3 regions of the Romboutsia sp. LXY-2 genome follow, and region 1 is predicted to be linked to each of the others. Evidence: riboswitches for the same ligand, from Rfam matches in the RefSeq annotation. Region 1 holds a riboswitch; each other region holds the start of a gene.

Evidence for each region. A riboswitch is a leader RNA that binds a small molecule or an ion and turns the genes downstream of it on or off. The one in region 1 is predicted to bind lysine.
Region 2: it holds a riboswitch for lysine, as region 1 does, so the genes downstream of both, ACI48P_RS09495 (aspartate kinase) here and nhaC (Na+/H+ antiporter NhaC) in region 1, are expected to answer to the same signal.
Region 3: it holds a riboswitch for lysine, as region 1 does, so the genes downstream of both, ACI48P_RS15875 (YfcC family protein) here and nhaC (Na+/H+ antiporter NhaC) in region 1, are expected to answer to the same signal.

What each region holds. Positions count from the first base shown of each region.
Region 1 covers NZ_JBKFGI010000006.1:118,858-129,640, forward strand. The annotation lists gene ACI48P_RS11735 (UbiD family decarboxylase) at 1-771, opposite strand, end outside; gene ACI48P_RS11740 (hypothetical protein) at 1,247-1,471, opposite strand; gene ACI48P_RS11745 (protein phosphatase 2C domain-containing protein) at 1,476-2,237, opposite strand; gene ACI48P_RS11750 (hypothetical protein) at 2,393-2,674, opposite strand; gene ACI48P_RS11755 (peroxiredoxin) at 2,890-4,692, shown strand; gene ACI48P_RS11760 (ribonuclease H1 domain-containing protein) at 4,797-5,405, opposite strand; lysine riboswitch at 5,593-5,766, shown strand; gene nhaC (Na+/H+ antiporter NhaC) at 5,892-7,331, shown strand; gene ACI48P_RS11770 (lysophospholipase) at 7,501-8,346, opposite strand; gene ACI48P_RS11775 (MATE family efflux transporter) at 8,567-9,925, opposite strand; gene ACI48P_RS11780 (MerR family DNA-binding transcriptional regulator) at 10,011-10,783, opposite strand, start outside.
Region 2 covers NZ_JBKFGI010000004.1:236,718-247,500, forward strand. The annotation lists gene ACI48P_RS09480 (AI-2E family transporter) at 161-1,255, shown strand; gene ACI48P_RS09485 (hypothetical protein) at 1,318-1,956, opposite strand; gene lysA (diaminopimelate decarboxylase) at 2,129-3,427, opposite strand; gene ACI48P_RS09495 (aspartate kinase) at 3,445-4,638, opposite strand; lysine riboswitch at 4,720-4,892, opposite strand; gene ACI48P_RS09500 (cation:proton antiporter) at 5,000-6,244, opposite strand; gene ACI48P_RS09505 (hypothetical protein) at 6,349-6,957, opposite strand; gene ACI48P_RS09510 (calcium-translocating P-type ATPase, PMCA-type) at 7,127-9,898, opposite strand; gene ACI48P_RS09515 (hypothetical protein) at 10,064-10,783, opposite strand, start outside.
Region 3 covers NZ_JBKFGI010000009.1:81,198-91,980, forward strand. The annotation lists gene ACI48P_RS15860 (FtsX-like permease family protein) at 1-1,337, shown strand, start outside; gene ACI48P_RS15865 (C39 family peptidase) at 1,548-2,501, shown strand; gene ACI48P_RS15870 (sensor histidine kinase) at 3,029-4,324, shown strand; lysine riboswitch at 4,411-4,588, shown strand; gene ACI48P_RS15875 (YfcC family protein) at 4,728-6,158, shown strand; gene ACI48P_RS15880 (M20 family metallopeptidase) at 6,182-7,309, shown strand; gene ACI48P_RS15885 (MATE family efflux transporter) at 7,552-8,952, shown strand; gene ACI48P_RS15890 (MarR family winged helix-turn-helix transcriptional regulator) at 8,991-9,464, shown strand; gene ACI48P_RS15895 (BlaI/MecI/CopY family transcriptional regulator) at 9,616-9,981, shown strand; gene ACI48P_RS15900 (M56 family metallopeptidase) at 10,002-10,783, shown strand, end outside.

The DNA of each region.
Region 1 (10,783 bases):
AATATATTGAAGCGCCTTCTCATAATTGCCTTTGGAATTATTATCTTTTGCTTCTCCAATATAATAATCATACATATCCTCAATACATTTTGATTTAGCTTTTTGAGCTAAGTTATAATATTTCTTATCTTCTTCCAATACCTTATCAAATCCTGTAATTGCTTCATAATACTTTTTAATTTCCTGATTTTTTACTGAACTTTCATAAATAGATCTAGAGTCATTAAGTATTTTTATTTGTTGTTTATATTCATTTAACTCGTTTCCAATAGTGCTTAAACTAGATGCTGAATTAATATACGAAACTGCAACATCATAAGTGATATTTTCATCCCTATACATTTCATTAACTCTTTTAGCTTGATCTATTATTTTATCTGAATCAATTTCAATTGCTTCTAGAGAATTAATCATATTTACCAAACCAATAAAATGTTCTTTATTAATTTGGCCATTGATATACTTATCTCCATTAGTTAATAATAACTTATTAATTTTCTTTGATACAGATTTGTTAAATCTATTCATTTTAGCTTCAGAAAACTCTTTTTCCACATCATTATAATAATTAATGGCAGCACTATACTTTCTTTGCTCTATACTATTTAATAATGCAGTTGATTCTTTACTGACACTTAGTTCATCACTACTTAAAAAAAATAGTACTAGTAATACTATTAACCCTAACAGTGACAATGAAATGGTAGCTATATACTTTCTTTTCTCATCTATAAAGTCTACTGATTTATCAAACAATTCTTTGAAGCTCATTCTATTTCCCTCTCCGTTTTACAATATTTACATAAGCATTTTGATATTTATTATATCATATCTATAAAGTATTTACATATATTTATAGATTAAATCAAATCATGTTTCTAAATATTTTATTATAAAATTTATTCTATCATAAAATAAAAAATTCGCTTTGCTCATTTCGCCAACGACTTCATCAGTTGCTCAAAATCTTTTTTTACGCTCAAAACCCGTTTATTGATATTACTTAGGTTCAAAAATTACCCACATAATTCGAAGTATTATAATATCCTTAAGCATAAAAAAGTGCCCATGACAGGCACACATATAGAAGTAGTAGGGATTCTACTTACTACTTCATATATATTTTAATATAATTTTAAATTATTAAACATAAGTATATTTTACTTATAAAATATATTACACTAATTTTGATGCATTCTTAAATGTAGCAAATGTATCTGTATCTTCCCTTTTACCACTCCAGTATTTATGTTGTTTCAATTTTTCTGTTGCCTGTCCCATTTCCATCGCCACAATGCCATGCATTTCTATTAAATGGTATCCCTTGTATAGCCTCTATGTCACCAACTACTACATGAAAACTAACTTCATTATTATTGCTTATCATATAACTTATTTCATTTTTACCTGTAGCACCTTTATCTATATTATAATGCCCCCGACTAGTGAAACTTTTATTAGTCGGGAGCATTTATTTATTTTAGACCTACAAAAATTATACTAATGTCATCTTGGGTCACATCTTTACTTAACTTATTTAGATAATTTTTATAATTATTCTTAAGACGTGCTTTAGAAAAAATATTACTATTATATTTTGAAATAGTTTTTTGCAAGCTATTGTACATATCTTCATCTGAAAAATATGAGTTTTCATATCCATCAGTAAAAAGTATTATCCAATTAGGATTATCCTCTTCTTTATTATTAATTTTTAAATCATATACCATATTAATATAAGCTTCTTCTCTTCCAAAAGAATCAACAACTTGTTTTTGAGGAACATCTAATACCTTCCTAAATTTTTCATTTACTTTTTCTACTACTCCCCCATCGCCAATCTTCAAATATAGCCTAAAACTATCACTTATTAGTGCCGCTATTAATGTTGTAGAATATTTTATATACTCAGTTTTAAAAACCACTGGATATGTTTTCTTATAATGTTCATTGACCATATTATTCCATTTATCATTTATTTCTTTTTGTATTTCTCCATTATCTAATTTCTCAAGCAATAAATCTAGTTTTTTAGGAATATTCTCTAATACTTGTATTGCTACCTGACATGCAAACTTTGAACCAATATCACTATGCTTAAAATAACTAGTACTATGACCATCAGCAACTGCACATATCACTCCATTATCTATTATTTTATAATCAACATAATCTTGCGATTTAGATCTTTTAATTTTATTTTTATAACCAACTATACTTGCATCAAATATATCCATAAGTAACCTCCTGTAACATTCAATCTATTCCATACTTATTTCTTATTAAAATAAAAATGAATTTATACACAAATACTTACTTTAAATTAATAAATAAATGATTAATATATAAAAATGCAATAAAAAAAGCACAATATTTACATGTGCTTTTATTATTATGATATTTTTCTTCTTGATTGACTTGTTTGTTGTTTTCTTTGTCCTATATTTTTATTAGCTTTTGCTCTATTTACAACTCTCTTTTTCTTTGAGAATATTTTCTTTGAGTCAAATAGTATTAGCCCTAAACTTAAGCATGCAGTCAACACCCATGCTATAGTAAAGTAATAATCTAATCGAACAAATATGCCCATAATAGCGTTTATAATTATTAATGCAAAAGTTAAAGAAAAACATATTGCCGTTGACGTTAAAATAATTCTTAGGACTTTTTTCAACCCATTCACCCCATATACTAACATATATTTACAATTCTACTTTATATAATAATATCAAATAAGTAGAAAAATATCAATTTTTATTGTGGTATTTTGTTGGAAAAAGAACAATTTTTTTTCTACAAATTTTGCACTTGCTTTTCTTAGTAACACTAGTTATCTCTAATTAATACAATAGATTAAATAATATTTTCTTTAATTAAGGGGTGATTTTTATGCCATGTCTGCCAAGTTTAGGATCAAAAGCTCCTGATTTTACTGCAAATACAACTTTTGGACCTATAAAATTATCAGACTATACAGGAAAATGGGTGGTTCTATTTTCCCATCCTGGTGATTTTACACCAGTTTGTACTACAGAGTTTTTATGTTTTGCAAAGTACTATAAAGAATTTAAAAGTAGAAATACAGAGCTACTAGGATTAAGCATCGATAGTAATAGCTCTCATTTAGCATGGGTTTATAACATATATTGTCATACAGGAGTTGAAATACCATTTCCAATAATTGAAGATCGAGACATGCAAATATCAAAATTGTATGGAATGATTTCTGAGCCTATGAGCAATACATCTACTATTCGTTCAGTTTTTATAATAGATGATAAACAAATACTAAGAACTATTCTTTATTATCCATTAACTACAGGTAGAAATATCCCTGAAATACTTAGAATTATAGAAGCTTTACAAACAAGTGATAGAGATAATGTTGTTACTCCTGCTAATTGGTTCCCAGGTATGCCTGTAATCCTACCATATCCTAAAACTTACAAGGATTTGAAGGCTAGAGTAAAAAATTGTGATAAAAAATATTCTTGCATGGATTGGTATTTATGCTTTGTGCCTGATAATAGAGATAATTCTTTAGAATCTGGTGGCTATGACTATTTACCTAACAAAAACATGAAAAACAAAAAAGTAAAAAAATCATCAGAACAAAATTCATCCAGACCTCAGATAGAGGATATCAATAACCAACCATATGATGTCAATTTCTGTCCAGATGTAGCTCCTATAGTTATGGAATATGTTTTTGGTAATCCTAGAAACGTAGACCCTAAATTACTAGATGCCGTTATATATGCTTTTGTAGAAATAAAACCTGATGGTACTTTATATGTTCCTACACCAAAATATTTAAATGAATTACTAGCTTTAAGAAAGACAAAGCCTGAATTAAAAGTCATTGCCGCAATAGGCGGATGGGGTGCTGAAGGATTCTCTGATGCGGCTCTTACACCTGCTTCAAGATATAATTTTGCAAGACAAGTAAATAAACTTATAAATCAATATAAACTAGATGGAGTTGATATAGACTGGGAATACCCTGCTGTAGGTGCTGCAGGTATAAAATCTAGACCAGAAGACAGAGAAAACTTTACATTACTTCTTACTGCAATAAGAGATGTAATTGGTAATGATAAATGGTTAAGTGTTGCCGGTCCTGGTGATAAAGGTTATATTACAAGAAGTGCAGAAATAAATAAAATTGCACCTTTATTAGATTATTTTAATCTTATGAGCTATGACTTTACTGCTGGAGAAACTGGTGAACTAGGTAAGAGACATCAAGCAAACCTATATGAGTCAAAACTTGCTCTTCCTGGTTATAGCGTTGATATATGGGTTAATAACTTAGAAGCAGCTGGTATGCCTCCTGAAAAAATATTATTAGGAGTTCCATTCTATGGAAGGCTAGGTGCAAAGGTAACAAAGACATATGATGACCTTAGAAAAAATTTCATAAATAAAAATGGATATGAATTTAATTTCGATGAAGATGCTCAAGCAGTATATCTAATTAAAGATGGACAGTTTGCAATGTCCTATGATGATCCTCTATCAATATACCTTAAAGGACAATATGTTCTTAGAAATTGCTTAGGCGGTATATTCTCATGGACATCACCTTATGACCAAGCAAATATATTAGCTAATTCTATGGATTTAGCAATAAATGATCCTGAAAAACTGCAAGATGAAGTTTTAAATAGCTATGGTGATATTTTAAAATAATTTATATATAATACTTGTTAAATAGGCATGAGAAAAATCTCATGCCTTTTTATAATTCAAAATACATATTATATAATAAATAAAACTTCTATAAATAATTTATTTTATATTCCTAAAGCTCTTTTAGCTAATTTATCAGCTACTTCATTATACTTGTCTCCACTATGCGCTCTAACTTTTACGAATTTAACATTAAGCTTTTCTTTTGCAGCATCATAGAATTTTTTATATTCTATAGTTCCTTCTTTATTAGTTTTCCATACACCAGTGCACCACTTTTCTATTCCTTCATAATCAAAGTATAATATTAAATTTTCTATATTATTCTCTATACAATACATCATAGCTATTTTAGATGCTTCTATCTCCCCCGCTACATTTCTCATACCTACTAAATCTTTATCATCACCTTTAACACTAAAAGTTTCTTTTACTTCACCATTTTTAAGAATTACAATACCTGAACCATATGCTTTTAAAGAGTGTTCATAACTTCCATCTACATATGCTTCTATTGTACTTTCTTCATTTTCAAATTTTATAGTTTGTTTGCCATAAACATACTCATTTGCTTCTTCCATAGTTGGAAAACTTTTATACTCCGCGCCTGAAAATCCATTTACTTGTTCTTTACATGCATCCCAAGTGTTAAAGATACCTATTTTCTTACCTTTTCTAACTGCATAATATTTTTTTTTACTCAATTTAACCACTCCTATATATAAAAGATATATCTATCCATTTTACTTTCAACCATCACAGGTACTACTTATTGTATAATAAATGAATATTATTTGAAAGGTATATTATTTTACTTTTTTCTACATTTTTTTCTTTTCCTATTTGCTAACCTTTTAATTTTGTGCTATAATCCTACTTAACAAATAAATATCGGATATAACTAACGGTAGAGGTTGCATTATTAATAAGTAGTTTTGTGGAGTTAAGCACGTAGAAGCAAGATAAAAGGTAATAATGCCGAAATATGTAAGTAACGCTTTAATTCTTACATGTTGGGGGCATACAAAATATGTATGTCACTGTCACATTAATTTGTGGAGGGCTATCTTTAGATTAAGTATAATGTTATGTTTTCGCATACTTATGTCTAGGGTAGAATTTCTTTCGCCCTAGACTTTTTTATTTCCCTAAATTCTTCAGACCGTTATATTCGAGTAAAATTTAAGGGAGGATTCACAATGACATCAAGAACAAAAAGACAAGCAACATTATTTGACTCATTACTATGTATAGGATTTCTAGTATCAGTATTAGTTACATGCTTAGTAATATTAAAGGATTATGAAATATCTGCTCATATCCCATTAGTTATAGGTGGTATATTTGCCGGTTCTATAGCAGTTTTTAGATTAGGATTTTCATGGAAAGAATTAGAAGAAGGAATATTATCTACTATAAATATGACAATGTCTTCTATTCTTATACTTTTAGTAGTTGGTATGCTTATAGGAACTTGGATACTTTCAGGAATAGTTCCAAGTATGATTTACTGGGGTCTTAACATATTATCTCCAGGTATATTCTTAGTAGCTTCAACATTAATATGTGCAATAGTATCAATAGCTACTGGTTCATCTTGGACTACAGCTGGTACAATAGGTATAGCTTTATTAGGTATAGGTAGTGCCCTTGGTATACCTGCTCCAATAATAGCTGGTGCTATAATATCGGGTGCATACTTTGGTGATAAAATGTCTCCATTATCAGATACAACAAACTTAGCTCCTGCAATGGCTGGAACTACATTATTTGAACATATAAATCATATGTTATATTCAACAGTTCCTGCTTTAGTAATAGCTCTTATTTTATATGCTATATTAGGATTCAAATATGCAGGTGCACAAATAGATACTTCACAAATAACTCAAATACAAACTGCATTAGCAGGAAATTACAATACATTATCTCCATTATTACTTTTAGTTCCAGTAGCTGTAATAGTTATGGTAATATTTAAGGTTCCAGCAATACCTGCTTTAATAATGGGTACACTACTTGGTGGTTTAGTTTCAGTAATATTCCAAGATGCTTCAATAGCAGATGTAATAGTGGCTGCAAAAGGTGGTTACGTTGCAGATACAGGAATGGCATTTGTTGATGAACTACTTACTCGTGGTGGTTTAGATAGTATGTTAGGTACAGTTTCACTTATGTTATGTGCTTTAGTTACTGGTGGTATACTTGAAAAATCAGGAATGCTTGAAACTTTAGCTGCTGCAATATTAAAAGTTGCAAAAGGAACATTCGGATTAATATTTGCTACAATATTTACTTGTATAGGTACAAACTTAGCAGTAGCAGATCAGTATTTAGCTATAGTTATTCCAGGAAGTATGTATAGAGATGCATATAGAAAGCAAGGCTTAGCTGCTAAAAACTTATCTCGTGCTTTAGAAGATAGTGCAACTATAACATCACCATTAATTCCATGGAATACATGTGGTGCTTATATGTCAGCTACTCTTGGAGTTGGATCATTTGCATTCTTACCATTTGCATTCTTTAACTTACTTTGTCCTATAATATCTTTAACTTTAGCTGCTACAGGATTTGGTATAACTAAGTTAGATGAGTCAGAGATAAACGAAGATACAGAATTACAAGAAGCAATTTAACATCAATTAATGATTTAAATATATATATTATTAAATAGGGTACTGTAGATAAGCTTGTATTCACACAATCTTATCTACAGTACCCTATTTTCACTTTATTCTTTTATACTTTAATTGTTCTATATAAATAATTTTTATAAAAATATTTAGTATACTTAACTATATATTTTTAAGTATTTTTAGCTAGTTTATCTTTTTCTATATATTTTATTTCTTTTCTTATCCAATTATTAATATCCATTAATACTTCATCTTTATTAACATCATTTAATATTTCATGATACATTTCTTTATAAATCTTTAATTTCTTATACTTAGAACATATATCATTAAACAATATTTTTGAGTCTTCCGGATATACTATTTTATCTTCTCCACCATGTAATATTAAAGTTGGATACTCAAATTTGTGACTATTTTCTTCAATATATTTTATTGCTTCATTACACTGTATAAACATACTACCACTTATTTCTTTTGCCACCAACGGATCATTATTATAGTCATCTACGACATATTTAATGCTACATATCAAATTAGAAAGAGAGTTTTCTACCATTTCTTCAGGTTTTAAATTACAATTAGATGACATTATACCTGCCTTATCTACTGTAACACCCGCTGATAAAATAATTCCATCTACTTTATTTGGATATTTTATACCATATAAAGTAGCTATCATTCCACCCATGCTATGACCTAATATGAAAATAGGAAGATTTTCATTTTCACTTCTTATTAGATCTACCACCTCATCTACATCACTTGGGAATTTATTGTAATCATCTATGTATATTTTCTTTCCCCCTGATTTTCCATGCCCTCTATTGTCAAATCTGTACACACTGTATTTATAATTATTCAACTTTGAAACTACATAATCATATCTACCACTATGTTCTGCTAATCCATGCACTATTAATACTACTGCCTTTGCATTTTCTACTGTATCTCTAGCTATATTTAACTCAACGCTATCATAAGTTTTATACATTTGGTGTTTACTTAAAGACATAAAGGACCTCCTCTTATATTTTGGTTTCTTCCTTACATACATATTTCTATTTCATTGGGTTTATTCCTTCACTATTTTGTATGAAATATAATTCACATACTAAATATAAAAATTTTATTCTCTCAGTCTACCAATTTGCTAATCACTTTATGAAATACTATAATTTCCGCATACATAAAAAAGAGCTATTTCTTATTGAAATAACTCTTGTTAATTATATTTAATTTCCACTATGCTGCACTTGTTTGTTTGTATCAACAGTAGTATTCTTTTCTTTCTTTAGTAATCTAAATCCTATAAAGAAAGTCATAATCTCTGCAAAAGGTACACTCATCCATATACCATTTATTTTAAATATCATAGGTAATATAAATATTCCTATAACTATAAATATTATCCCTCTAGATGCTGCTACTATTACTGAGTCTTTAGCATTTCCTATAGATGTAAAAAAACCTGAGTTTACTATATTAAATCCATTCATAAAGAATGCAAATGCATATATTTTAGCTCCTACTGATGCTATATCTAATATTTGATTATTTCCTTGAATAAATATCATAACTAAGTTTCTTCCAAATATAAATAATGCTATGAATATTATAGTTCCTATCCCTATTATAACCTTTGAAGATAATTTCAAGATTTCATTAACTCTATCATAGTTTTTACTTCCATAATTGTAGCTTAAAATTGGTCCTATACCATCTGATATACCAAACATTATAAATGTTCCAAATTGTGCTACATAGTTTATAGCAGTAAATGCTGCAACTCCTGATTCTCCTGCTATTTTCATAAATGCCATATTAAATAAATACGCACTAACAGCAGTTGCTATTGCATTTATTCCTTCTGATGAACCATTATATATAACTGGGTATATAACAGATTTATCAAATCTACCTTTAAATATGTTTATTATATTTGACTTGCTTAAAACTGGCCAAACTACAACTAAAAATGCTGATGAATAAGATAATCCTGTTGCAATTGCAGCTCCTTCCATTCCAAGGTTTAATTTATATATTAATGCATAATTTAGACTTATATTTACAAATAAACTAAGTATCATACCTTTAAAGTATAAATCTGGCTTTTCTAATATTCTATTTGTAAACCCAAATAAGAACATTAATCCCATTGGAATTGTAAATATAGAAAGTGTTTTAATATATTCTGATACATCTTTCATTAAAATATCACTAGCACCTAGTGTTTTAGCTATATGCTCATTAAATGTTAATCCGAATACTGTTATCATAGCTCCTGCAGCTAAAATAAATATAACAAATGTCTTAAATACATTTTGTGCTTTTTCTACTTCACTATCACCTAAACTAAGCCCCATATAACTTTGAGACCCTACACTCACAATCATAGCTAAAGCTATAATAAGTTGCATAAATGGCTGAGCTATATTTACACTTGCCATTGCATTTGGTCCTAATATGTTACCTACAAACATACCATCTATCATAGTTTGCATTCCTGCTATTACCATAGATACTATTGCTGGGATTGCAAATTTAATGAATAATTTAGATGTTTTTTCAGTTAATAATATATTGTCTTGCATTATAATCACCCTCTCTTCTGATACAATTTATTTCTTTATGATTACAATACAATAATAAAGTCTTGACCTGTTCTAGAGTCAAGACTTATTTTTTATTTTCTATATATATTTTTACAAAGTAAATACTTTCATTATTTCTTTTAAATAGAGTAAACATACACTCTATAAATATATTTATATTTTTATAATATTCTTCTTTTCCATAAATTTGTTCTATAGTTTTAATTATATACTTTTCTATATTCGCTATATTTTCTTTAATTGTTAAAGTTATATAGCTTCCAATGTACTCTTTTTGTTTGTAAGGTAGAGAGCTATCTATAATTTCATTCTCTATTTCAAATCCCAGCATATTTTCATCTGCTATTATAGTTTTATTGTCTATGTCATTTATTTTAAATATTAAATTTTTCTCTTTTATAAAACACCCAAAATGTCCATAATCATTTTGACTAAAGTATATTACTTTTTTATTTATATATTCTTCATTTAATTTAATCTCTTTATCATTTTCAAAATTTCTCATTTTAATGGTTGTATGTATAGAATTTTGTATTTCTTTTCTTAAATTCTGTAAATAATCTATTTTTTCCTGTAATAATCTATTATGCTTTTCAAATAATTCTATATAGCTATTTTCATCTTCTTTTTCTATAGTATCTTTTATGTCTTTTATAGGTATTTCAAGCTGTTTTGCTATAAGTATTATTTCTAGTAATTCTATTTCTCTTATTGTGTAATATCTATATCCATTTTCTTTTTTTACACTTGGTTTTAATAAATCTATTTTATCATAGTATCTTAATGTATCATGACTTATGTCATACATCTTTGTTACTTGCCCTATAGTAAATAGCA
Region 2 (10,783 bases), on a different contig from region 1:
CAATAAATAAAATATATTTTTGTTTATTTTGATTATGAACATCTCATTATTATACCATAATACATATATGCGAAAAAGAAAACTTTTATATTTTGAATAAAATTTGAATTTAAGTAAAAAATTATATTTTAGTTACTTTTAGTTATTAATAGGAGGGTATATGGTTTCAAAAGAAAATATTAAGCACCTTATTTTAATTGCTTTTGTTTCTATAATTTTTTATAAATTTATAGATAATCCTGCATTGTTTATTGATAGTATAGGAAGCCTTGCAAATCTATTAAGTCCCTTTTTATTTGGTATATTATTTGCACTGCTACTTGATCCTATTGTTATGTTGTTTGAAAATAAAATAAAATCTCCAAGATTAATCAATATATTGTTGTCATATATCATTGTGCTTTTTATATTATTACTCGGATTCAAATTGTTAATACCAGCATTATTAGATACATTAAATCAATTAATAAATGAAATTCCATATTATTTAGAGATGCTTGATGAATTTTTAAATAAAACAATATCTTCTACTAAGATGCTAGAAAGTATCTCACCACATATACAAAAAAGTTTAGATGGTATCTTAAATCAAACAATTGATTTATTGACCAAGTTATCTACAGATGCTTTTGGCTATATTCTTAGCATAACTTCTTTATTATTTAATATAATAATGGGAGTAATTTTATCGATTTATATTCTTTATGATAAAGAAAAGATTGGTCTTGGATGTAAAAAGATACTTTATGCTTCTAACTCCAAAAATAAAGCTAAAGATATTATTGATTTTGGAAAAATATCACATGACATTTTCTATAGTTATATTATAGGTAAAATTATTGACTCAGTAATTATTGGTGTAATGGCATTTATCGGCTTTAAATTCATAATAAGAATTGAGCATGTAATGTTTTTATCATTTATAATATTCTTAACGAATATTATACCTTATTTTGGACCGTTTATAGGTGCAGCGCCTCCTATATTTATGACTTTGATATATAGTCCTGTAAAAGCTATCTGGGTAGCTATATTCATCTTAATATTGCAACAAATAGATGGAAACTTTATTGGACCTAAAGTAATGGGCGATCAGGTTGGATTAAGTCCACTCTGGATAATTTCAGCTGTATTAATATCTGGTTCACTCTTTGGAATAGTTGGAGTGTTTTTATCAGTTCCAATTGCAGCTGTAATAAAATCATTAATTGATAAATATGTTGACAAAAGAATACATATTAGAGATTCTTTATAAAAATAATCATCAAAAAAGAGATATTAAATTTTTAATATCTCTTTTTAAGTTAACACACAATCTTAATCTTTTTTATTATTAATTTGTTTCTTATCTGTTAATTTATCAATCAATCTTTCCTCTTTTTTATCTTCTTTGTTACTTTGATTTTCTGTAGTCTTATCATTTTCTTCTTTCTCTTGATCTTCTTTCTCTTGCTCTTCTTTTTCTTGTTCTGCTTTTTCTTTTTCAAGAGCTTCTTGTTTTTTTCTTTCAAGTTCTAAAGCTTCTTGCTCTAGTTTATACTTGTCTTGATTAGCAACATTTTTTGCATCTTCTTTTCTTTGTTGCTCAGCTTTAAGTTGCTCATCATATAGTTTTTCAAGATCTTTTTTCTTACTAGTAGCTTCACTTTTTATTGTTGATGATCCGCCTTTTATGCTCTCTATAAATTCAAGTTCTTTAATTGCTTTTTCATAATTTTTTATTTCCTCATACTCAATAGCATTTAACATTCTTCTCGCTTGCATATACATAGCTCTTGAGTGTTCATCTGCACTATCCTCTTCAAGTGCTGATGATAAAAGCTTCATTGCATCTTCGTACTGATGGTTTTCTAAAGCTACTCTACCATCATTCGAATAAGTACTTTCCTCTTTAGAATTACACCCTGTAAGAAGAATTGATATTAATGTTATAGCTAAAACTATTTTTTGCTTCATTAAATCCCTCCTCGTTTTCTAATATGATTTTATCACAATTGTTGGTATTATAGCAAAAAATATCAAAAAATATTATATAAAAATTGTTTTTGTCATTAAGTTCTTTCATTTAATATTCCCATAAATATAAAAAAGAATCGCAATTATATTACGATTCTAAATGTAAATTTTTTTAAAAATTTAATTCCAAATTGAGTATCTCTTCATAACTTTGTCTCTTACAAATTAATGTATCCTTGCCATCTTTTACAGAAACCACAGCTGGTTTTGGAATTTTATTATAGTTCGAAGCCATAGAATAACCATATGCACCAGTAGAAGTAGTAATTAAAATATCTCCACTTTCTATATCCATAATATCTGTATCAGTTATTAGGATATCACCACTTTCACAACATTTACCTGCTACAGTTACTTGGTTAATTTTATCTTGACCAATTTTATTCACAATAGTGCACTCATATCCTGCTTGATAGAGTGAAGGTCTTATATTATCTGTCATTCCACCATCTACACTTACATATGTTCTAATGTCTTTTATATCTTTAATAGAACCTATTGTATATAGTGTACTACCCGCATTTGCAACAATAGATCTTCCTGGCTCAATAATTAATGTTGGAATATCAATTCCTAACTTTTCACAAGTTAAATCCGCTCTATTTATTATTGCTTCACAAAAATCTTTTATAGTTTTAGGTTTATCACTTTGTGTGTAATATACACCTATACCTCCACCTAAATCGATCTCTTTTATATCTATATTATAATCTTCCTTAATTTCTTTTACTAAATTCATCATAATATCTACTTCATCTAAAAAAGGTTCAACATCAAAGATTTGTGATCCTATATGTGCATGAAGACCTACTAAGTTAATATTTTTATAGTTTGACAATCTATTTACAGCATTATGTAAGTCTCCATTAACTAATGCAAAACCAAATTTTGAATCTATTTGCCCCGTCTTTATATAATCATGTGTATGAGCTTCTATTCCTGGAGTTATTCTAAAATATATATTTTGAGACTTACCTGATTCGTTACAAATTTTTTCTATTAAGTCAAGTTCATAAAAATTGTCTACTACAAATATTCCTACTCCAAAATTAATACCCATTTGTATTTCATCTACTGTTTTACTATTTCCATGAAATAATACTTTCGACATTGGAAAACCTGCTTTTTTTGCAGTATATAATTCTCCACCTGATACAACATCTAAGTATAAACCTTCTTCATCTATAAGCTTACACATATAAATTGGTAAAAATGCTTTACCGGCATAAGCAACTCTGTTTTTATTTTCATTTACTTTAAAATAATTTACATAGTCTCTACAATTTTTTCTCACTAAATATTCATCAAATACATAAAGTGGAGTTGAATATTTCTGTCCTAATTCTAGGCAACTTACCCCCCCAATGTGCAATGTGTTATTATTGATTTTCATCGTTCCCTGTAATTTCATATTCTCCTCCAAAAATGTTATATGTTAAATTCTTTACCTACTTCATTTAAAGCCCTTTCTTTATCAGTACTATTGATAGCACATGTGATTCTTATTTCTGATGTTGTTATTAATTTTATGGCAATATCATTTTCTTTAAAAATTCTAAATACCTTTGAAGCAACACCTGCAGTGTTTTTCATACCTAATCCTACTAATGAAAATTTGGTTATTTTCTCGTCAATAAATATATTTTCATTTTTTGCATATTCACACGCTATATTTCTACATTCAAATTTATCATCTTTAGGTACGGTAAAAGATACACAAGTTTTTCCGTCTATCGGCGCTGTTTGACTTATCATATCTACACTTATACCACTACATGCTATTCCTTCAAATAAAGAGCATACATCATCTAAGTTTAAATCTTTTATTGTAATTGAAATATCTTCATCGCTTGTTGCTATACCTGTTATTACTTTATCTTCTAATTTCATTTGATTTCCCCTTCTTATATATGTACCCTTAATACCTGAACAAGACTGTCCTACATATATTTCTGTGTTAAACTTTTGTGCTAGTTCAATACTTCTAGAATGCATTACTTGGGCACCTAGACTAGCTAGTTCAAGCATTTCCTCATAATCTATTACCTCAAGCTTCTTAGCACCTTTATACTTTCTTGGATCAGTTGAATATATTCCATCTACATCAGTATATATTTCACATTTTGCTCCTAATTTAACTGCAAGTGCAACTGCTGAAGTGTCAGAACCACCTCTTCCTAGTGTTGTTATATCTCCATGGTCATTTATTCCTTGAAAACCAGTAACAATCACTATATATCCATCATCAAGTTTTTGTTGAACTTTCTTTATATTGATATCATCAATTGCTGATTTTTCATGTGCTCCACTAGTTTGAATATCAAGTTGATATGCACTATAACTTATAGATTTACATCCCAGAGAATTTAATGCCATCGATAATAAAGATGCTGATATCATTTCTCCTGTTGACATTAAAACATCTAGTTCTCTTTTACTTGGTATTTCTGTAATGTTTTTAGCTAAGCTTATATAATTATCTGTTGTGTCTCCCATTGCAGAAACAACAACAACTATTTTAGGATTAATTTTTTTCCTATCTATAATATTTTCAGCAATTAATTTTATTTTCTCAGTAGTTGCAACTGAGCTTCCCCCATATTTTAGTACCACTATATCCATATATATCCCCCTTAAAAATGAAATTTGGGTAATAAAAAACGCCCAAAGGTATACTTTGGACGTAAGAAATCATACTCAAAGTAACCTTGTAGCTCACCACTTAAGTTTTTAAGTGACAGTCTTACACATGTTATGTGTAAGTCCAGAAAATTTATCTGCCAATAAATCTTCTTCGGCTATAATTCCTTTCCTTTTTCATCAACGTCTGCCAACTCTAAAAAAGTACTATTAATTACAGCGCCTCTACCCTAGGCTCATTACTTAATTTTTAATTAATATAATTAAATCACATTGTTTTAAATATTGCAACAATTATATTTTTTTAAATATATAATAAAATTTTTATAGTATATTATAAATTTTATTCATCATCCTTTAACACACGAAGTTTCTTAGCTACAATGCCTGTAGTACTAGCTTGTACCAGCAGCGTAACTATAATTGTCATAAAAACTGCAGATGATATAACTTCATAACCATATACTTTTGTAGATACGACTATTCCTGATAAGGCTGCAGGTATAACACCAGTTTCTCTTACCCACATCATAAATAATTTTTCATTTAAAGTCCATGCAGCTTTTTTATCAATAGTAGTGCACATTATTACGACAATAGGTCTTGCGATAAGCATTAACACTAAAACTAATAATAAAGATTTCCAACCATACTTTATTAAAGAACTAATATCTAAATGTGTTCCTAAGACTATAAAAATAGCCATTCTAGAAATTGTAGCTATATTTTCTCTAAAATGTACTCCTGATAAATAGCTTTCATCTGGAATCCATAACCCAAATCTCTTCTTATTTCCATAGATTAAGCCAGATATAAAAACTGACATATATCCACTGCCACCAAATCTTTCAGATATCTCATAAGCAAATATTACTATAACAACAGAGATAATGGGTCCATAGTCATTAAATATACCATATTTTTTATCTGATGATAATCCAATACCTATAAGTGCAACACCAGTACCAACTAATACACCTATCACTATCATAAATACAAGCTCTAAAGTAGTATGAATTACACCGACTCTTTCCGTTAGGGTTATTCCTGTTAGTATTGATGTAAACAATATAGCACCAAATGCGTCATTAAATGCTGACTCACTTATTATTGTCTGCTTAAGTTTATCTTTTATTTGTACTTGCTTAAATACAGGTATTAAACTAGCAGGGTCTGTTGAAGATACAATTGCTCCTAATAATAAACTTACTCCTATTGGTAACTCTAGAATAAAATAAGCGCTTATACCTATTATTAAAGCGGTTATTACAACACCAATAGAAGCTAATAACCCAACTGTTATTTTTACTTTATTAAGTACTCTCAGCTTTATTTCTCTTCCGCCTTCATAAAGTATAAATGCAGAACCAAATGTCAATATAATTTCATTTGCTGTTGGAAAAGCTTCAATATTAACAAGATTTAAAAATGTTGGTCCTGATAATACACCTAATAGAAGAAATACAACTACATCAGGTATTTTAATTTTTTCACCTATCCAACCACCTATAACACCAATTACTGAAATTGAAGCTATTATTAATAATAATTCATTCGAACTTACAGCTGCAGTGTTCATTTCGCCCATAAAGTCACCTCATTCTTCTAAAACACTACTATTATCTTTTGCAGATTTTTATAAAATAAAAGCGTTTTATAAGAAAATATAAAAAACCTATTCAAAGAATAGGTTTATAGATGATTAACTAATTTAGTAAAATTAGGATCAATGAAATCAATATCACAACTTACGTTTTCTGTTGATATATCTTGAACTTTTTCAGATGTAACTACTAAAATTTTAGGTACTTCATAAAATGGAATCGTTGATTTATAAATATCTGCACTTATATTTTTATATTTAGATATATCAATCTTTTTACTAAGCTCTATATCTACTAATATTTGTTTAAGTTCATTGTATTGGTCTCTATATTCAATAAATAAATCATATTTATTTTTGCCAACATTTACATTTCTATAAAAGCGTATTACTTCACAACCAATACAATCAATCTTAATGGCAAGTTCAGAGCCAATTAACACTTTTACTAAATCTTTTCCTTTATACATTTGACTACCATTAAGGTAATAAACATAAGAATTGTCTTTATATCCTGCATAATTAATATTAACAGGGTATTTTCTTAAAGTATATTCATTACACATTTTTCTTAGTGTTTTTTTTATAGGTTTTTTTCCAAACTTTTTTCTTGAGTTGAACACTTTACCTGCCTGAATTTCTGTCATGCATCTTACTCTGCTAATTAGAAGTAATATATCTTTTTCCATTCCTACCATGTTGTCCAATCTCCTTGAAGTTTAATTTTAATCAAGTATATTATTATTATATAAAATTTCAAAATAAAATTTACATATTTTACATAATCTCTTATAAAAAATATTTTTAAGCATAAAAATTGCTAGCATTATATATTTCATACTAGCAATCTTCATAATTATATGTAATTTATATTTTTTTTCTTATACATCTAAGTGCAAATTTAACTATTTCATTTATTAATAAAATCAATGATGAGAAAAAGATTACTTTCGTCCACATTAATAAATCTAGCGGTACAGAATTAAAAAATTTATTGAATACTTGAGTAAATACTATTTGCAACGATCCTGTTATTGCTATTATTTCAAGAGCAAGTTTATTTTTGAAGAAATTTGGTATTGCACTATTTAATCCAAATTCCCTACAGTTAAGAGCATTAAATAATGCACTAAATGCAAAAATAGAAAATAATACTGTCCCCTGTTTCTCATTTGATGCTCCAAGAATATTGAATGCTGATTGTACATAAACCAAAATTATTATTATAGTAGCATTAATAAAAATGTTAATCGCCATAGATTTTGCAATTATACCAGCTTTGCGCTTTATTGGCTTTCTATCTAATAAGTAATCTCTAACAGGTTCTAAGCCAAGAGCTAATGCTGGTGGTCCATCCATTATAATATTTACCCATAACAATTGAATTGTCGTAAATGGCATCTCTTGCCCTGTTATCTGTGATAGTATCGCTATAGTAAATGCAACTATATTAACTGTTAGTTGAAACTGAATAAATCGTTGAAAGTTCTCGTATATTCCTCTTCCCCATTTAATACCATCAACTATTGTGCTAAAACTATCATCAGTTAATATAATATCAGCTGCATTTTTTGATACCTCTGTGCCTGATATACCCATAGCTATACCAACATCTGCTCTATTTAATGCTGGTGCATCATTAATACCATCTCCCGTAACCGCAACTACTTCTCCATTATCTTGAAGAATTTCTACTATTCTCATTTTTGTATCTGGTTTACTTCTTGCCACTATTGAAATATTTTTAATCTCATCTTTTAACTCTTCATCACTTAGAGCATCTATATATGTTGCCTCAACAGCTATTTTTCCATTATCAAGTAGACCTAACTGCTGTCCTATTGATTTTGCAGTGTTTATATTATCTCCAGTTAACATTTTCACATCAACACCTGCATTATAAGCAATATCGATTGATTCCTTTACTCCTTCACGTAGAGGGTCAACAATCCCTACAAATCCACTAAAAACTAAATTTCTATCATCTAAAAATGCTCCTATATCTTGACTAAAAGCCCATTCATCCTCACATGTTAATGCTACTTCATTACGCTCAATATCAACATCTCTATTAAACTCATTTTTTTCCTTATATGCAAATCCTAAGACTCTCATAGATTTTAATTGCAATTTTTTTATTTCGTTTAGAATTCTGTTTTCTAACTGAGTCGTTTTCTGAATAACTCTATCACCTTGTTGTATATATGCACAGTTTTTAAGAAGTACCTCAGGAGCACCTTTACAAAGTAATATTTCTTTAGAGCTATCTTTAATAACAGAGATCATTTTCTTTTTTTCCGAACTAAAAGGTATTTGAGTAACAACATTAGTAGATTTCCTTATACTAATATAATTTTTATCTCTTTGATACAAAAGAAGCGCACATTCAGTAGCACTACCAATATATTTAATATTACCTTCTTCTGTTTCAATGTCTGCTGTTGAATTAACAATACAATTTTCCTCAAAGTAGCTGTTACTTATGCATTCACTACTATCTATATATTTACCATCTACATAAGCTACTTCTACCATCATTTTATTTTGAGTTAATATCCCCGTTTTATCAGAACATATAACAGATACAGAACCTATTGTCTCACAAGCTTCTTTCTTAGTAACTAATGCATTAATTCTTGCCATCTTTTGCATTGTAATTGCCAAAGTAATATTAATCATTGTTGGAAGTCCCTCTGGTACTGTTGCAACTATTAAGGCTATACAAACCATATAAATATCCTTCGTAGGTTCAAGTGATTGTAAAAATGGAATCATACCTGTTGTATCAATATGAATTTGTCCACTAAATTGTAATTTTAAAATCATATATAAACATAACAGTGATGCTACGAATCCTGATATGCCAGCTATCTTTCCACCTAGTTTACCTAGCTTTATTTGAAGAGGTGTTTGAGTATCATCATCACCTAGATTTTGAGCTATTTTACCCATTTCAGTTTTATCTCCAGTATAAGTTACAACCATACTTCCCTTACCATATGCAACTAATGTTCCTCCAAATACCATATTTATTTGTTTTGCAGGAATTGCATCTTGTTCTATTATTTCACTCTTACTATAAATAACTTCCATATCTACAATAGAGTTTGCATTTTTTACAACATCTGCAGACTCACCAGTAAGCATATCTTCTCTTACTTTTAAGTTGCTAGATAATAATAATCTTCCATCTGCAGGAATCATATCACCGGTCTCAAAATATACTATGTCTCCTGGGAGCAAATCACTTTTAGAAAGCTTTATAATTTTACCATTTCTTAAAACCTTTACTTCAATATTTTTTGTAAGCTTTGATAATTCTGCTGCAGCTTTTTTTGATTTTCCTTCTGTGATAATTCCTATTGATATTCCAATGACTATTGCCATTATAATACCTATTGCATCATGAAGTTCTCCTATAAACGAACTAAGAATAGCCGCTCCTAATAATATTAATATCATAGGCTCCATAAGTGCATCGCCAAGGTCGTCCATAAAAGTTTTTTCTTTTTTTATGGTAAACTCATTAAGCCCATATTTCTTAGACCTTATTTTTACTTCTTCGTCATCAAGCCCAATTTCAGAGTTTGACTTCAAATACTTTAATGTATCTTCAGCTGACTTATTATAATATTTCATAATCTTATCCCCCTCGTTAAAAAATATTTCTGAAATAATATATATGAGCTTGTACAATAAAATATTCAAATTAATTAGCAATAAAAAAATCGCATGATTACATGCGATTTTTGTTGATAATGTATATTGTATAAATTATTTACTTATTAAATTGTTTATAGCAGCCTATTGATTTGATGTCTCTGCTTCTGTTTCATTCTCTGGCTGAACATTTTCAGTGCTATTTTCTTCCTTATTAGTTGATGGTAAGTCAGTTATACTTAAGTTGTTAAACTCAATAATATCAACTAATCCTTTTTGTCCCTTTTCATATGCTATCTTAACTTTATCTCCAACAACAGTTAAAGGTATTTCATTTGCAACTTTTGATGTAGCTCTAAATATTATATTTGTTTCTGAATCAATAGTCATATAATAGGAAGTATTTCCACTCTTAACATCAGCGCTAAATCTTGTAATTATGCCTTCCACATCTTGTCTTGTTGTTTCATTTTCTATAGTAAAATGATTACCTTTAGAAGATAATGCTTCTCTATAGTTTCTTAATGCTTCCTCTTTTGTTTCACCTATTCCTAATATACTAAAATCTTCTACTGATACAAAAGCAACAGATTTAACCAGACCAGCTTTGTCTTTTAATGAAGATACATACGTTGGAGTACCTAATATATTGTACATTACTGGGAAGGTAGCTTGATAATTCTTTTCTTGTACTTTACCTTCAGCTGAAGTCATTGCAGCAGTTTCTGTTGCTCCTGGTTGCTTATAAAGTTTTGCTTCTTTAGTTCTAGTATCTACTAGCATAAATCCTATCGTAGACTCATCTCCTCCTGAAGAAGTTATTCCTGTATACCAATAAGATTTGTTATCTTCTCCATATACTAA
Region 3 (10,783 bases), on a different contig from region 1:
ATCAGCTCGTAGATTTAAATGGAAAAGAATTTGAAAGAGCTATGATTTTAGGAGTCATAGGAACTGTATTATTCTTTAGAGCATTGGCAGGATTTTTAATAAAAATTACTCAAAATAGTAAAAATTACTATTTGAAAAATCTTAATACTTTTACACTTAGACAGTTAAATAGCAAAATAAATACTCACTATATATCTATTAGCATAATATGCTTAATGTTATTCATAGCAATAGGTATGTCTTCAACAGGAATTGGCATGAAAAACTCACTTAAAAACACTGTTGAGTTTCAAACATCTTTTGATATGTCAATGTATGTAGCTGTTGAAGAAGAAAAAGATAATATCGAAATAGATGAATATTTAAAGGCTCAGGGAATATATTTGGATGACTATGCAAGTGAAACTGTAAAGTATGACTTATATAATAACAACATTTCTTTTAAAGAAACATTTGAAAATACTAATGATCAATTCTTAAGTAAACAAATAGAGACAATGAGAGACTTCAATGTGCCTATAATTAAAATATCTGAATATAACAAGCTTATGAAAATGCAAAATAAAAAAGAAATTGACTTAAAGAAAGATGAAGTTATATTACTTACAGATATGTCATCGATGAAAGATCCAGTAGCGGACTTTATAGAAAAACATGATTTTATGGAAATTAATAATAATAAGCTAAAGATAAGTAAAAAGTATGAATATGAAGCTATAGAAACACTTCCAATGAGTATGAATTTTTTAACTCTAATAGTAGATGATAATCAAGTTGAGAATATGGATATTTATAAAAAATTCTTAAGCTTAAATTATAAAGGAAACAAAATAGATACAGAAGAAAGAGTTCTAAAGGATTTTGAAGAGATAGCATCTAGCGTGCAAGATAAAAATATGGTTAAAATATCTGCCATTACTAAGATGTTATGTTTTGAAAATAATATGGCAACATCAAATATATTCCTATTTGTAGGTATTTATATAGGAATAGTATTCTTAATATCTAGTGCTGCGGTACTTGCCCTTAGCCAATTATCTGGAGCAACTGAAAGTATAGAAAGATATAAAGTACTTAGAAAACTTGGAGTAAGTACGGATATGATAAATAAATCAATATTTATACAAGTTTTATTGTATTTTGTACTGCCTATTGGACTTGCATTAGTTCATAGTATATACGGAATAAGGGTAGCAAATAACTTTATTAAGGTCTTTGGAGACTATGATATGGTAAGTAACAACATAGTTTCTATAGGTGCTATATTAGTGGTATATGGAGTTTATTTTGTAGCAACATATAATGGCTATAAAAGAATAATTTATAATAATCAATAATTTTATAAAGATATATATCTACATTTTAATTTGAAGTATAAAAAATCACTCTTAAATATTAAGAGTGATTTTTTGCTTATAAAAAGCTAATATAATTAGATAATTTAAGTATATCACTACCAAAAAATAAAATTTTTACTAATGATTAATTATAAATTTGAATTATTATGGATAAATATGACAACAATATATATTTGTAAGGAGGTTATTATGCCATCAAAAGGAATTAATAATATATTTAAACCCAAAAAAAATAAAAGAAAAGCTAAAAAAATATTAACATATACAGCTTTTAGTATAGCAATAGCATTAGTAGTATACGTAGGTTATAAAAATAGTGAATTATTATTTAGTAATTTTCTAACTTCTAAAGAAATACAAAAGAAAGAAGAAATAGTGGAAGAAGTAAAAGAAGAGGTAAAAGAGGTAGACTATTTTGCATCAATACCTGAAAAAACAAAAAAATCAGAAGATAAAGTAATACAAAGCTTATTAGAAAAGGCAGATAAAAATGAAAAAATTGCTATGATATTAAGTGACAAAGGAGCATATCCAGAAGAACTTTTGGAATTAGCATCTAAGAAAGATGAGGTTATTGATTTTGTAGCAGATTTCCCTAATAATAATAGGATAGTATCAAATGATATATCCATAGAAACAGACTATAAAAAAGGTGAGATTCCACTTTTTATACAATGGGATGAAAGATGGGGATATGAAAAATATGGTCCAGATTTTATGGCTGTTAATGGGTGTGGACCCACTTCTTTAGCTATGGTAGCAGTAGGTCTTACTGGAAATACAGATATAAATCCTAAAGTTATAGCTGAGTTTAGTGAGGAAAATGGATACATAGTAAATGGTGTAGGAACTAGCTGGAACTTTATGGATGCTGCAGCTGAAAACTTTGGATTACAATGTAAGGAACTACCTTTAAGTGAGAATGTTATAATAAACACTTTAAAAAGCGGAACTCCGATAATAGCTATTATGGGACCTGGTACATTTACTAGCGTTGGTCATTATGTAGTTTTAACTGGAGTTGATAGTGACAATAAAATAATCATAAATGATTCTGATAGCAAAATAAGAAGTAATCAAACTTGGGATGTTGATATATTCATGAAAGAGACTAAAAATTTATGGTCATTTAAAGCTATATAATTAAACCGCTTAATAATATTATTATAGTGTAGAAAATAAAAATTCACTATAATAATATTATTATAAAATATAGACTAAGAGTTTAGTTATTTATATGATTAGAACTCCAAAACTACCATTTATTCAAAGTATAGCATCTATTCAGTTAATATAATTTACTACACTAGGTATAGTTATAGGAACAATAATACCTTGAACTCATTTTGAGGCAAGTTGTAGGAATGTATCCATTACCACAGGTAATTTTTCTATGGTTAATATTTATTATTTTAAGTTATATGGTATTAGTTATCATAGTCAAAAGTGCTTATACTAAAAAATATAAAGAATTGCTATAATAAACTTATTTAGATAAAAAATAGTAAAAACTCATATCTTGTCAGATATGAGTTTTTTTACTATTTTCTACTGTTTGTAGTTAATTTCGATAGCAAATTATTACTTTTAAATAAGGAAAAAAGTATAAAAATGTGTTAATCTATAAATAGGGGGGAGGGGTCGTTATTAGCGCATCTGAAGTTGTAATTATGGGGATACCAGAAATAATAGTTGTTTATTTATTAGCGAACTCATTTATAGGTAATAAATTAGAATTGAAAAAGATATTGAAAATATCAATTATATACGGAATACTATGTTATATTATTAAAAATTTGCTATATAGTGGAATAGTAACGGTATCAACATTTATTTTAGTAGTAGTTCTATATTCTCTTTCTGCTAAAATAAGTCCACTTATAAGTATTGTGTTGTTTGCATTGACTTATGGGATAAAATTTGTATCTGAATTTATTGTGATAACATTTGCAGATAACCAGGGGTTTGAACTTGCATATGTTTTAAGCAATCCGATTTTAAAGACTATATTTTTATATATGACACTAATAATACCTCTTATAATAGTATATTTAAACTTAAAGAAAGATGTAAATTTATTGAACTTGCATAGAAAAAGAAAAGTTAAAGTAGATAAAGGTGGATTAATTACTCATAGTCTAATTATATTAGGATCATTAAATATAATTATAGTGTCCATAATTGTAGCAACTTCAAGTGTAAATAATTATAGAACATATAAAAATTATGAATTAATTTTTGTTATGATGATAATAGCGAGTGTCATAAGTCTTATAATTATTGTAATTAATTTAGAGAAAAGAAAAGATATAGCTTTAATAGAAAAGAACTTAGTAGCAAGTAATTTAAAACAGATGGAAGAAACTGTTGATTTATTAAGAATACAAAGACATGATGTAATGAATCATTTGCAAATAATTTTGATGCAAATTAATAATGGTAAAAATGAAGATGCAAGAAAATATATTTTAGGATTGGCAGAAGATGTAAAAAATATAGGTATAGTTTTTAATACTGGAAATAATTATATTGATGCAATACTAAATTTTAAAAATAGAAAATGTATTGATTCACAAATAGAGCTAACAGCATGTATTGATAGTTTACTTGAAAATACTTGTCTTGAAGATACTCAATTAAGCTCAATATTTTTAAATATTATAGATAATGCAATAGATGAGCTTAGAAAGTGTGAAGTAGAATATAAATATATTCACGTTGATACATTTATAGAAAAAAATAAACATGTTATATCAATTAAGAATAATGGTCCTAAAATCGAAGACACTGAAAAAATATTTGGAATGGGAGTGTCATCTAAAGGAAGTAATAGAGGCTATGGTTTATTTTCAATTAAGCAATTACTTTTAAAAAATAAATGTAATATTTATGTACTAAGTGATGAAGAGGAAACTGAGTTTATTATTGAAATTCCAGTTCAAAAAAGTGAATTTATAGCGTCGTAATTATCTGAATTTAAAATTTATTTTAAAAATTTTGTTTACAAAACCAAAATTTTACTGTATAGTAGTTTTTAAATAAAAACGGAATAAAAAAAGATAGAGGCCGCGGTCTTTAAAAGTAAGTTTGTGGAGTGAAGCAAGCAGTGAAGCAAACTGAAAGGAAATACCGCCGAAGCATATAGCTAAAGCTAAAAAGCTATATAGTTGGGGTTATGTAGAATATACATAACACTGTCATAAATTTATTTATGGTGAGCTATCATGACAGATATATTTTATTTTTGTAAATAAGTATAATTACTATACTCCTATTTATAAATTCTAAAGAAAAGAATATAGTCTTGAGTGATTTGCTTCACTCAAGACTTTTTTTATTGGAATAATGACTAAAGAGGGAGTGATAGTAATGAATTTAGCACAATCAAACAGAGGGGTATCTAAGAAAAAATTTGGGGAGGGAATTAAAGTACCGCACACATTAGTAATTATTAGCGCAATAATAATCTTTGTTGCTATAGCTACATACTTTGTACCAGGTGGCGCATATGAAAAGATAGTAAATGAAGCTGGTAAAACTGTAGTTGTAGATGGATCATTTACATACGTTGAAAATCAACCACAAGGAGTGTTTGATGTGTTACAAGCACCTATTCAAGGAATCATTGAAGGTGCAGAAATAATAGCATTTTTATTTATAGTGGGTGGAGCATTTAACCTAATATCAAGAACTAAAGCAATAGATTTTGGAATAGTTCGTATAGTTAGTTTATTTAGAGGTAAAGAGATTTTAATAATACCAATAATATTCTCTATGTTTTCATTAGGTGGAGCTGTATTTGGGATGACAGAAGAAGCCGTTCCATTTATTGCAATGATGGTCCCATTAACATTAGTATTAGGGTATGACAGTATTGTGGCAGTTGCCATTACATATTTAGCTTGTAACACAGGATTCGCATCAGCAATGCTTAATCCATTTACAGTTGGTATAGCTCAGTCAATAGCTGAAATACCAATGTTTTCGGGGATTGAATATCGTACGATAATATGGATTATATCAACAATAACAGTAATTACATTTATAATGCTATATGCTAAGAAAATAAAGAAAAATCCTGAGTTAAGTCCAGTCTATGAAAGTGATCAAAAGAAGCGCCAAAACTTAGCTAACTTTGAAAATCAAGATGATACTTTTGATACAGCACATAAGATAATATTATTTTTACTTGCAGCATGTATAGGAATTATAGTTTGGGGTGTATTAGCTAAAGGATTCTGGATTCCTCAAATAGCAGCAGTATTTTTAGCTACAGGATTTATAAGTGGATTAATAGGAAAATTAAGCCCAGATGAAATGGCAGATGCATTTATATTAGGTGCAAAGGATATGATAGGTGCAGCGGTAATGTTAGGATTTGCAAGAGGTATAGTAATAGTAGCTGAAAATGCTAGCATAATAGACACTATATTATTCCACTTGGCTCAAGTATTAGGAACTCTTCCTGGTTTAATAGCATCATACTTAATGCTTCCAATACAAATGTTTATTAATTTCTTTGTAAGCTCTGGTTCAGGTCAAGCAGCATTAACAATGCCTATACTTGCACCACTTGGAGACTTAATAGGAATATCTCGTCAGTTAACAGTTTTAATATTCCAACTGGGGGATGGATTTTCAAATGCAATGTTCCCAACATCAGGTATACTAATAGCTTGCTTAGGGCTTGCTGGAATTCCTTATGGAAAGTGGTTAAAGTGGATATTACCATTACAAGGTATATTATTTGTTTTTGCAATAGCATTTATAACAATAGCTCAAGCAATTGGATGGAACTAATAAAATAAAAGGGGGAATTTTTAATGAAGAAAATATTATTAAATGAAGGTCAAAAAATAAAAGATAGATTAGCAGAAATAAGTGAATTTTTATATAATAATCCAGAGCTTGGTAACGAAGAGTACAAAGCATCTGAAACATTAATATCTTTCTTAGAAGAGCACAGTTTTATTGTAGAAAGAAAATTTTTAAACATAGATACAGCATTTAGAGCAACTTATGATAGTAATAAGGAAGGTCCAACAATTGGATATTTATGTGAATATGATGCGCTTCCAGAAATAGGACATGGTTGTGGACATAATATGATAGGACCAATGTCAGCAGGAGCAGGTGTTATTTTAAGTAAAATATTAGATGAGGTAGGAGGACGTATTATAGTATATGGAACTCCAGCTGAAGAAACTAATGGAGCTAAAGTAATATTTGCAGAAAATGGAGTATTTGATGAACTAGATTGTGCTATGATGGTACATCCTTCAAGTAATACAACAAAAAGTGGGGATACTATAGCACTTTATCCTCTACAATTTACATATAAAGGGAAAACGGCTCATGCAGCAGCAAGTCCTCATGAAGGAATAAATGCTCTAAATAGTGTTATTCAATTATTCAACGGAATAGATGCTCTACGTCAACATGTGACACCAGATGTTAGAATGCATGGAATAATAACTAGTGGTGGTGTAGCTGCAAATATTGTTCCAGATGAAGCAACTGCACAGTTTTATTTTAGAGCAGCAAAGAAGGAAACCTTAGAAGATGTATTAGTAAAAGTGAAGCAGATTGCAGAAGGTGCAGCTCTTATGACAGGAGCAACACTTCATATGGAAAGATATGAATTACCATATGACAATCTAAAAACTAATGAAAACTTATCAGAGGCATTTAATGAAAACTTAAGAAGTCTTGGAATTACTGAAATAGGAGAAAAAGAGTCTGCAGGATCAAGTGATATAGGTAATGTAAGTCATATAACTCCAACAATTCATCCATATATAGGAATATCAGAGTGTCATATAACTGGCCATAGTAGAGAATTGGCAGATGCTACAGTGACTGAATTTGGACATGAAAGATTATTAACGGCTGCACTAGCATTAGCTTATACAGGATATGATGTTCTAACTAATAAAGTTAATTTAAAATAATAAATAAAAAATCTGTATTGAAACAATATTAAAATTTGTTTTAATACAGATTTTTTTGTGTTTAGAGAGATTACATTTTAGCATCAATGATTTGAATAAATTATGAAGCTTAGACGCAGTGATAAATATTCTTAAATAATGTTGCGTGCGCAATGAAAAGATGTTGCGTACGCAATGAAATGGTGTTATAGTATATTATGTTAAAAAAATAAAGTTTAAATAGTGTATTAAGGAGGTAAAGGATGAGTCAATCGAGCAGTAGTCAAGTAGAACTGGGAACTGAACCTATATTTGGATTGCTTATGAAATTTGCTATTCCAGCAATTATAGGTATGGTTGTAAACATGTTATATAACGTAGTAGATAGAATGTATATAGGAAATATACCTGATATAGGAGGGCTTGCTATAACAGGGGTAGGAGTAACTATGCCTATAACGTCAATAATAACAGGTATAGGAATGCTTGTTGGTATAGGTACATCAGCAAGTATATCACTATCATTTGGTGAAGGTGATTTTAAAAGAGCTCAAAAATATTTAAACAATGGTTTTGTATGTATAATAATTGCTAGTCTAACAGTAGCTATATTAGGTAATATATTTGCTACACAAATAGTATCATTCTTTGGCGGTAGTGAAAGTACCATGCCATTTGCACTTGCATACTTAAGACCTTTAATGATAGGTACAATTTGCAATTTATGTGCATTTGGACTTAACCACTCTATAAACTCAGATGGCAATCCCAAAATAGCAATGTTTACCATGATAATAGGTGCTACTATAAATATAATACTAGATCCAATATTTATATTTGGATTAGGCCTTGGAATACAAGGTGCAGCATATGCAACAGTTATATCTCAATTTATAGCAGGATGCTGGGTAATATTATATTTTACAAAATCTAAAAAATCGACTTTGAAGCTTAAGTATTCTGACTTAAGATTAGAGTCAACAATAGTTAAGAGAATATTTATGATAGGTATGGCACCATTTATAATGCAGGTTGCAGGAAGTGCTGTTCAAGTTGTTGCAAATAGAGCTCTTATGACATATGGAGGGGATTTAGCTATAGGTGCTATGGCAGTTATAACATCAGTGTGTAGTATATTTATAATGCCTGTATTTGGTTTAAATCAAGGAGCACAACCTATAATAGGATACAACTATGGAGCTAAAAAATATGACCGTGTTAAGAAAACTTACGTTTATGGATTAATTTCTTGTACGGTAATATTGCTTTTAAGCACTTTTATAATATTATTCTTACCAGAAAAGGCTATAGGTATGTTTACGAAAGATCCAGAGCTAATAGCTATAGGTGTAGAAGGAATAAAAATCTATCTTATAGCTCTACCAGTTATAGGTATACAAATGACAGCATCAAACTACTATCAAGCTATAGGCAAACCTAAAAAAGCTATGGCTATAGGTTTATCAAGACAGGTTTTAATTCTTATACCAGCATTTTTAATAATACCAAGATTTCTGGGGCTTCGAGGTGTATGGCTTGCAGGACCAGTTGCAGATTGTATTGCAGTTTGTATATCAGGGATAGTTATATTTAGAGAAATGAAAAGTCTTGGAAAAAATGAAGATGGAGAAGCTCTTGTTAATGGCGATGAAGCTGTAGTATAATATATGTCATTATAACCTATAAAATATGAGGTGATGACTTGAATATAAGTAAAGATCAATCTATGGCAAGTTATATTAGTAGCTTCTATAGATTAGGCGCAAGTTTTTTATCAAAAGAATATAAAGATTACGGCATTGGATCAGGACAATATCAGTTTTTGTTTTCACTTTATCTAGAAGATGGAGTAAGCCATGATAAGCTAACAGAGAAAATGTCTGTAGATAAAGCCACGACAACAAGAGCTATTATGAAGTTAGAAGAAGAAGGTTATGTTAAGCGTGTACTTGACGAAAATGACAAAAGAAAGTATAAGATTTTCTTAACAGATAAAGCTATAGAAAAGAAAAAAGAGATCCTGGGAATTGGTAGAGATTGGGAACAAAGGCTGATTGGATGTCTAGATACGGAAGAAATTAAATGCTTAGAGTATATTTTTAAAAAGATGTCAATAAATCAAGAAAAGTATAGGCATGAAAAAGACCATAAAAATAAAAATAGTAATATAGAATAATTGCTAATGAAGACGATATAAGGATTTTATATCGTCTTTTTATGTTTGGAATTGCCTTATAAGAGTTTTTTACAATTAAATAGTTGACATAGATGGATTACAAATGTAATATGTAATTAAGATTACAACTGTAAGCTGAGGAGGGATAACTTTGAATCAAATAACAGAATCAGAATTAGAAGTAATGAAAGTACTTTGGAAGTTAAATAGTGCGACAAGTGCACAGATCATCGAAAGCCTAGAAAATAATAGTGACTGGAAACCAAAAACTATACAAACCTTAATAACAAGGCTAGTAACAAAAGAAGCTATAGAGGTAGATAAAAGTAATAAAAAATCATACATATATTATCCAAAAATTAGTGAAGAACAATATAAAAACTATGCAAATGAATCTTTTCTAAAAAAGCTTTATAATGGCTCAATAAATCTAATGTTATCTAGTTTTATAAAAGATAAAAAACTATCAAAAGAAGACATTGATGATTTAAAAAAGCTCCTTGAAGAAGAGAACTAAGGGGTTAAAGGAGGGGTAAAGTGGAAAAATTATGGGATATTGTATTACAGGCTTCTTTTTACGGAACTATAGTTGGAGTATTTATACTTGTAACTAAAAAAGTTTTAAGAAAGAAGCTTAATGGAAGATTTCATTATTTAATATGGATGTTGCTTATAATAAAACTTATAGTACCAGTAGGTCCAGAAAGTAATATAAGTATATTCAATAAAATACCAGCTTATAATGTTTATAAATATAATGCTGAAAATACTAATGAATATTATGAACAAGCAGGAAATAAAGAAAACACAGGTATACAAGAATCAGAAAATAATATTGTAACTGGAAGTTACAATAATAATATAGATATAAGTGGAAATATTGAAAGTAGCATCAAAGATTATTTACCTTTTATATGGATAATAGGAACAATAAATATAATAGCTGTAATGTTATTTTCACAGATTTTCTTATGTAAGAAGATTAGATTAAACAATAGAGACAATGAAAATAGTATAGAAGAAAATTTAGATAGGTGTAAAAATAAAATGGCTATAAATAGAGATATTAAAGTTGTTGTAAATGATTTTGTAAATACACCTTCACTATTTGGAGTAATAAAACCAAAAATCCTAATACCTAGTTCTATGATAAATCTATCAGACAAAGAATTAGAGTATATATTTTTACATGAGTTAGCTCATTACAAAAGGAAAGATATATTATTTAACTATATTTTATTAATTCTTCAAGCTATTCATTGGTTTAATCCAGCAATATGGTATCTCTTTAAAAGAATTAGAGAAGACATGGAATTAGG